2 regions of the Leifsonia sp. NPDC056824 genome follow, and region 2 is predicted to be linked to the other one. Evidence: predicted binding sites of a transcription regulator. Region 2 holds the regulator's gene; the other holds the start of a gene.

Region 1 (3,404 bases), on a different contig from region 2:
ACACCTTCTTGAGGTTGTTGGCCTCCGCGTCGACCACCCGGAGCACGCGCTTCTTGTCGATCTTGCGACGCTTCTCGGGGAGGACGATCTCGCGCCGGCCTGCCAGGTAGTCGCCGGTCAGCGACTCGGTGTTGGCGAGCAGCTCGTCGTAGGACCCGGAGTGCACGACGTGTCCGCCGTTGACGCCGGCGCCCGGGCCGATGTCGACGATCCAGTCGGCGGTGCGGATCGTGTCCTCGTCGTGCTCGACCACGATCAGCGTGTTGCCGAGGTCGCGCAGCGCGACGAGGGTGTCGATCAGGCGCCGGTTGTCGCGCTGGTGGAGGCCGATGCTCGGCTCGTCCAGCACGTAGAGCACGCCGGTGAGGCCGGAGCCGATCTGGGTCGCGAGGCGGATGCGCTGCGCCTCGCCGCCGGACAGCGTCGCCGCCGCCCGGGCGAGGTCGAGGTAGCTGAGGCCGACCTGGATGAGGAAGTCGAGCCGGATCTTGATCTCGCGCAGCACCTGCGCGCCGATCTTCTGCTCGCGCTCGGTGAGGTGCAGCTTCTCCATGAACGCGCGCGCGTCGGACAGGCTGAGGAGCGACGCGTCCGCGATGGAGGCGCCGTGGACCAGCACCGAGAGCACCTCGGGCTTCAGCCGCTTGCCCTGGCAGACCGGGCACGGCACCTCGCGGAGGTACTCGGCCCAGCGGGCGCGCTGGCTGTCGGTCTCCGCCTGCGCGTACTGGCGCTCGATGTAGGGCACGACGCCCTCGAAGCCGGACGTGTAGGACATCTCGCGGCCGTAGCGGTTCTTCCACCGCACCTTGACCTCGAAGTTGTCGCCGCGCAGCACGGCCTCCCGCACATTCTGCGGGAGCTTCTTCCACGGCGTGTTCAGCGAGAAGCCGAGGTCGCGCGCGAGGCCGTCGAGCAGCTTCTCGTAGTAGTTGAAGAGGCCCTTGCCCTGCGTCGTCCACGGGACGATGACGCCCTCGGCGATGCTGAGCGAGTCGTCGCCGAGCAGCAGGTCCTCATCCACCGACATGCGCGTGCCGAGGCCGGAGCACTCCGGGCAGGCGCCGAACGGGGCGTTGAACGAGAAAGTGCGCGGCTCGATCTCGGTGAGCTGGATGGGGTGGCCGTTGGGGCAGGACAGCTTCTCGCTGAACGACTGCCACGCCGCCGGGCCCTCGCGGTCCACGAAGTTGACCTGCACCAGGCCGTCGGTGAGCCGCAGCGCGGTCTCCAGCGAGTCGGTGAGGCGGCCGAGGATGTCCGGACCCGCCACGAGGCGGTCGACCACGACGGAGATGTCGTGCTTGACCTGCTTCTTGAGCGTCGGCGGCTCGCTGAGCTGGATCTGCTCGCCGTCCACGAGCGCGCGCGAGTAGCCGCTCGCGGCGAGCTCCTTGAAGAGGTCGACGAACTCGCCCTTCTTCTGCGAAATGACCGGGCTGACCACCATGTAGCGGGTGCCCGCTTCCAGCTCCATGAGCTGGTCGGCGATCTGCTGCACCGTCTGGCGCTGGATCTTCTCGCCGCAGACCGGGCAGTGCGGGACACCGATGCGCGCCCAGAGCAGGCGCATGTAGTCATAGATCTCGGTGATCGTGCCGACCGTCGACCGCGGGTTGCGGTTGGTCGACTTCTGGTCGATCGACACCGCGGGGCTCAGGCCCTCGATGAAGTCGACGTCCGGCCGGTCGACCTGGCCGAGGAACTGCCGCGCGTACGCCGAGAGCGACTCCACGTAGCGGCGCTGTCCCTCGGCGAAGATCGTGTCGAACGCGAGCGACGACTTGCCCGAGCCGGACAGGCCGGTGAAGACGACCAGGGAGTCGCGCGGGATCTCGAGGTCGATGTTGTGGAGGTTGTGCACCCGCGCGCCGCGGACGCTCAGGTGCGACCCCACGACCTTGCTCGGATTGCCTGCCGAACTCCTGCTACTCAGAGTGCTCACTCGTTCCATTCTCCGCTATTCGACGTCGCCCCACCCGCGTGTTCGCCCTCCGCGCACCTGCGCGGCGCCCCCGTCGGAGGCCCTGCCGGCGGGTTCGAAGCTTTGTTCGATTCTAGCAACCCGGACAGAGGATGTGCGACCACGCGCGAGCGTACGCCGGACCACCGACATTCCAACTCCGCACCGCGTTCACGCCCGCGGCCGGGCGAGCAGGAGCGCCGCCAGGAGGACCACCAGTCCGACGATCGCGCCGCCCGACACCACCGCCAGCCAGGGCGCAGCGGACGGCCGGCCGACGAGCAGCAGCACGATCGCCACGGCCTGCACCGGGACCTGGATGAGGATCAGGCGCCGCAGCGACGGCAGCAGCACGGTCGGCTTCACGCGGGCGGTCGCGGGCAGCACGAGCATCCACGCCGCGAGGACATGCAGCACATGGACGGCGGCGATCACTGCGAGGACCCGGAGGGTGAGGGTGCCCGGCTCCAGGAGCGTCGAGAACGCGAGTACGGCGATGAGGACCCACGCCACCCGCCAGCGCGGGACGGCGAGGGCGACCGCGGTGAGCAGGACGGCCACGGCGGGCCACGGGCCGCTGGGCGCGGTGGTGATCGCGAGCGGGACGGCGACGACCGCGAAGGCGACGCGGAGAGCCCAGGCAGGCACGGTGAGGCCGAGGTCGGGGGCGGGCGCCGGGGCCGTCTGCTCCCCCGTCCCGCTCATCCCCGCCTCCCTGGCGTCGCCAGCCGCCGCAGCATCGCGTCGCGCTCCGGCGACGCCCACTCCAGCAGCTCCGCGCCCGCCGCCCGCAGCCGGTCCAGGCGCAGCCTGCGCTCCAGGTCCACGATCCGCAGCGCCAGCCGTTCCCTGGCCGGGAGCTCGTCCACGGCGCGGGGCGGCAGCACGTCGACCGCCACCACCCGGTGCCCCGCCGCGCGCCAGGTCAGCGCCAGGCGCATGGCCTGGTCGTCCAGGAACGTGGACATCACGAAAACGACCGCTCCCTGCGCGAGCCGCGGCGCCCGCGCCCGCTCGGTCGCCGAGCCGTGCGGGGTGGTCAGCTCGACCGCGCGCAGCACCCGGTGCAGGTGTCGGGCGCCCGCGCGCGGCGGCAGCGCCCGGCGGGCGTCGGAGAGGTCGTCGAACCCGACCCGGTCGGACGCGGCGGCGTACGCGCCCGCCAGCGAGACCGCAGCCTCCCGCGCCACATCGAGGGAGGTCGCTCCCGGCCGCTGGTAGGGCGCCGCCCAGCCGGCGACGGCGCCGGGGACGTCGTCGCGCGCATCCAGTACGAGCTGCACCGCCGCGTCGGAGGTCGCCGTGGTCCGCCGCACGTACAGCTCGCCCGGACGCTGCGCGAGGCGCGCGGTCGCCTTCCAGTCGATCCGGCGGAGCCGGTCGCCCGGGCGGAAGCGGTCGATGTCCCGGAACTCGCCGCCGTCCCCCGGCCGCGCGGACA
Region 2 (3,404 bases):
GGAGTACCTCGGCCGCATGCGGGCCGAGATCAAGCGCGTCGTCGACCTCCAGGAGGAGATCGGCCTCGACGTCATCGTGCACGGCGAGCCGGAGCGCAACGACATGGTGCAGTACTTCGCCGAGAACCTGGACGGGTTCGCGGTCACCCGCAACGGCTGGGTGCAGTCGTACGGGTCGCGCTGTACGCGCCCGTCGATCCTGTGGGGCGACGTCTCCCGGCCGAAGCCGATCACGGTGGACTGGTCGACCTATACCCAGACGCTGACCGAGAAGCCGGTCAAGGGCATGCTGACCGGGCCGGTCACGATCCTCGCCTGGTCGTTCGTCCGCGACGACCAGCCGCTCGGCGAGACCGCGCGGCAGGTGGCCCTCGCGCTGCGCGACGAGATCGGCGACCTGGAGGCCGCGGGCATCCGCGTCGTGCAGGTGGACGAGCCGGCGCTGCGCGAGTTGCTGCCGCTCAAGAAGGCCGACCAGGGCGCCTACCTGGACTGGTCGGTGGGCTCGTTCCGGCTGGCGACCTCCGGGGTCGCTGACGCGACGCAGATCCACACGCACCTCTGCTACTCGGAGTTCGGCGTGGTCATCGACGCCATCCGCAACCTCGACGCCGACGTGACCAGCATCGAGGCCGCCCGCAGCCGGATGGAGGTCGTCCACGACATCCAGCGCTCCGGCTTCGAGCACGGCATCGGGCCGGGCGTCTACGACATCCACTCGCCGCGCGTGCCGTCGGTCGCCGAGGTGACCGAGCTGCTGGAGACGGCGCTCAGCGCGATCCCGGGTCGTCAGCTCTGGGTGAACCCGGACTGCGGGCTCAAGACCCGCGGGTACGACGAGACGGTGGCGTCGCTGCGCAACATCCTCGCGGCGACGCGCGACGTGCGGGAGCGGGCGGCCGTCACGGCCTGAGTTCTGTTGCCGGCGAGGCCGCGCTGTTCTGTTCCGCTCTGCGCGGACGGGGGAGCGCGGCCTCGGTCGGTTCGGCGATGATGAGCGCATGGTGCGCATCCCGGACGAGGATTTCGAGGCGCTCGTCGACGATGTCTTCGACGGCCTGCCGGACGACATGGTGCGGCCGCTGGAGAACGTGGCGATCATCATCCAGGACCAGCCGCCGGGCGCGCGGCCGCGGCTGTACGGGCTGTACACCGGGCATCCGCTGACGCGGCGCGGGGTCTACGGGTTCGGGGAGCTCCCGGACCGGATCACGCTGTTCCGCAACAACCTCGAGGCGAGCTGCGAGACGGTCGAGCAGCTCCGCGCCCGCGTGCGGATCACCCTCGTGCACGAAATCGGGCACTACTTCGGCCTCGACGACGCCCGCCTCCAGGAGTTGGGTTGGGCCTGACCGCGGTGCGATTCGTGCCGAATGTCGACTCTGGCCGTGGCTAACGCGACATTCGGCACGAATCGCCCGGGTCAGACTGCGCGAAGGACCGCGACGACCTTGCCGAGGATGGTCGAGTAGTCGCCGAGGATCGGCTCGAAGTTCGAGTTGCGGGGGAGCAGCCAGGTGTGGCCGTCACGCTGGCGGAACACCTTGACGGTGGCCTCCTCGTCGAGCATGGCCGCCACGATGTCGCCGTTCTCCGCGGTGTTCTGGGTGCGGACGACCACCCAGTCACCGTCGCAGATGGCGGCGTCGATCATGGACTCGCCGACCACCTTGAGCATGAAGAGCTCGCCGTTGCCCACGAGCTGGCGGGGAAGGGGGAAGACCTCCTCCACCTGCTGCTCGGCGGTGATCGGGACGCCGGCGGCGATGCGGCCGACGAGCGGGACCATCGCGGCGTCACCGACCGGGGTCTGGCTCTCGAAGTCGGGAGTCGCGGACGGGACGTCGATGAGGATCTCCAGCGCGCGCGGCCGGTTCGGGTCGCGGCGCAGGTAGCCGCTCAGCTCCAGCTGGTTGAGCTGGTGGGTGACGGACGAGAGGCTGGAGAGGCCCACGGCGTCGCCGATCTCGCGCATGCTCGGCGGGTAGCCTCGCGAGCTCACGGAACGCTGGATCACGTCGAGGATGGCGAGCTGCTTCTCGCTGAGGTTCTTGCGGCGCCGCGTGCGCGGAGCCTGGTTCTCGTTCGACACGCTCGTCCCTTCGTGACCGTCGCCGTCACCCGGGGGAACCGAATGTCGGTGGTGCCTGGTTGTCTTACGTCCAGACAATCGAAACTGTATCCACAGTACGGCTGCCCGACAAACATGTGTTCGAGTGTGTCTCGAAATACATGCCAGTTTTTTCGGCCGAGCGAGGATTGCGGTCTCGAACATTCGAAGATATATTCGGAACAGAGCTTCGACCGGAGCCTTTGGAGGTCACGACATGAGCGCAGTGGTTATGCACAACGTTGGGATGAACAACGTTGCAGTGGGTGGCGCGCAGGCCGCTGGACGTGTCCGGCTGCGGCTCACGCGGCGCGGACGGGTCGTGCTGACGATGCTCATCGCGCTGCCGATCGTGATCGGGGCGATGGTGTTCGCGCTCAACGGCGGAGGCGCGGCGGCCACGGGGGAGCAGACGCATGTGACCTTCCACTACGCGACGGTGCAGTCGGGGGACTCGCTGTGGTCGGTGGCGTCTCGGATCGCGCCGAACGCGGACCCGCGGGATGTGATCGCGGAGCTGGTGGACCTCAATGGGCTGTCGTCGGCGGTTGTGACGCCGGGGCAGCAGCTGGCGATTCCGACGCAGTACGACGGGAAGTAAGGGGAGCCGGCGCCTCGCCGCCGCCAACACCCCACCCCCCGCTCGAAGGAGAAATGGTGGGAAGTGCCGGGTCGTCTCCTGTGTTACCTCGCCACCGGCGCCCCGCCACCTCGTCGGCGTCGGATGAAGGAGAAATGGCGCCACATGCCCCGGGAACTCCTGCAGGAGGGGTTCGGCAGGAGATTTGGTTGGGTTCTCCTTTCTGCGGAGTGAGCGAGAGTGGCGGGCACGGGATGGTGCGGCTTCGCCGCCAGCGCTGCGTCACCACCACTACCTTGCCGCCAGCACCGCGCCACCACCACCACCACAACCTCGCCATCGCCGTCCGAAGGAGAAATGGCGCGACATGACCGAGGATCTCCTGCGGTTGGGGGTTCGGCAGGAGATTTGGCGGTGTTCTCCTTTCTGCGGGGACGGGCGCGTGGCGGCGGTGTGGCGGGGTGCCGCGGGGCGTCATACGGCGGGAGCGTTCAGCGGCGCTGGTTAGCATTGAGGGGTGACCTCCCTCTCCGATCTTCCGATCCGTGATGACCTGCGCGGTCGCACCCCGTACGGGGCGCCGCAGAAGGTCGTGCCCGTCGCGTTGAATGTGAACGAGAACACGCATCCGGTTCCGGAGGACGTCGCCGCCGATATCGTCGCGCGGGTCGCCGTCGCGGTGACAGGGGTGAACCGCTATCCGGACCGCGAGTT

The links. Region 2 encodes LexA, which represses DNA repair genes until DNA is damaged. Its sites were predicted from a motif close to TCGAACANNTGTTCGA; they were not measured.
Region 1: a site for LexA is predicted at 2,040-2,055, ahead of uvrA (excinuclease ABC subunit UvrA). Genes of this name have one in related genera too.

Annotation. Positions count from the first base shown of each region.
Region 1 is NZ_JBHUAV010000002.1:165,331-168,734, reverse strand. It holds gene uvrA (excinuclease ABC subunit UvrA) at 1-1,954, opposite strand, end outside; gene ACFRFH_RS10195 (hypothetical protein) at 2,135-2,668, opposite strand; gene ACFRFH_RS10190 (DUF58 domain-containing protein) at 2,665-3,404, opposite strand, start outside.
Region 2 is NZ_JBHUAV010000005.1:87,168-90,571, forward strand. It holds gene metE (5-methyltetrahydropteroyltriglutamate--homocysteine S-methyltransferase) at 1-913, shown strand, start outside; gene ACFRFH_RS17395 (metallopeptidase family protein) at 1,002-1,352, shown strand; gene lexA (transcriptional repressor LexA) at 1,424-2,092, opposite strand; gene ACFRFH_RS17405 (LysM peptidoglycan-binding domain-containing protein) at 2,358-2,711, shown strand; gene ACFRFH_RS17410 (histidinol-phosphate transaminase) at 3,208-3,404, shown strand, end outside.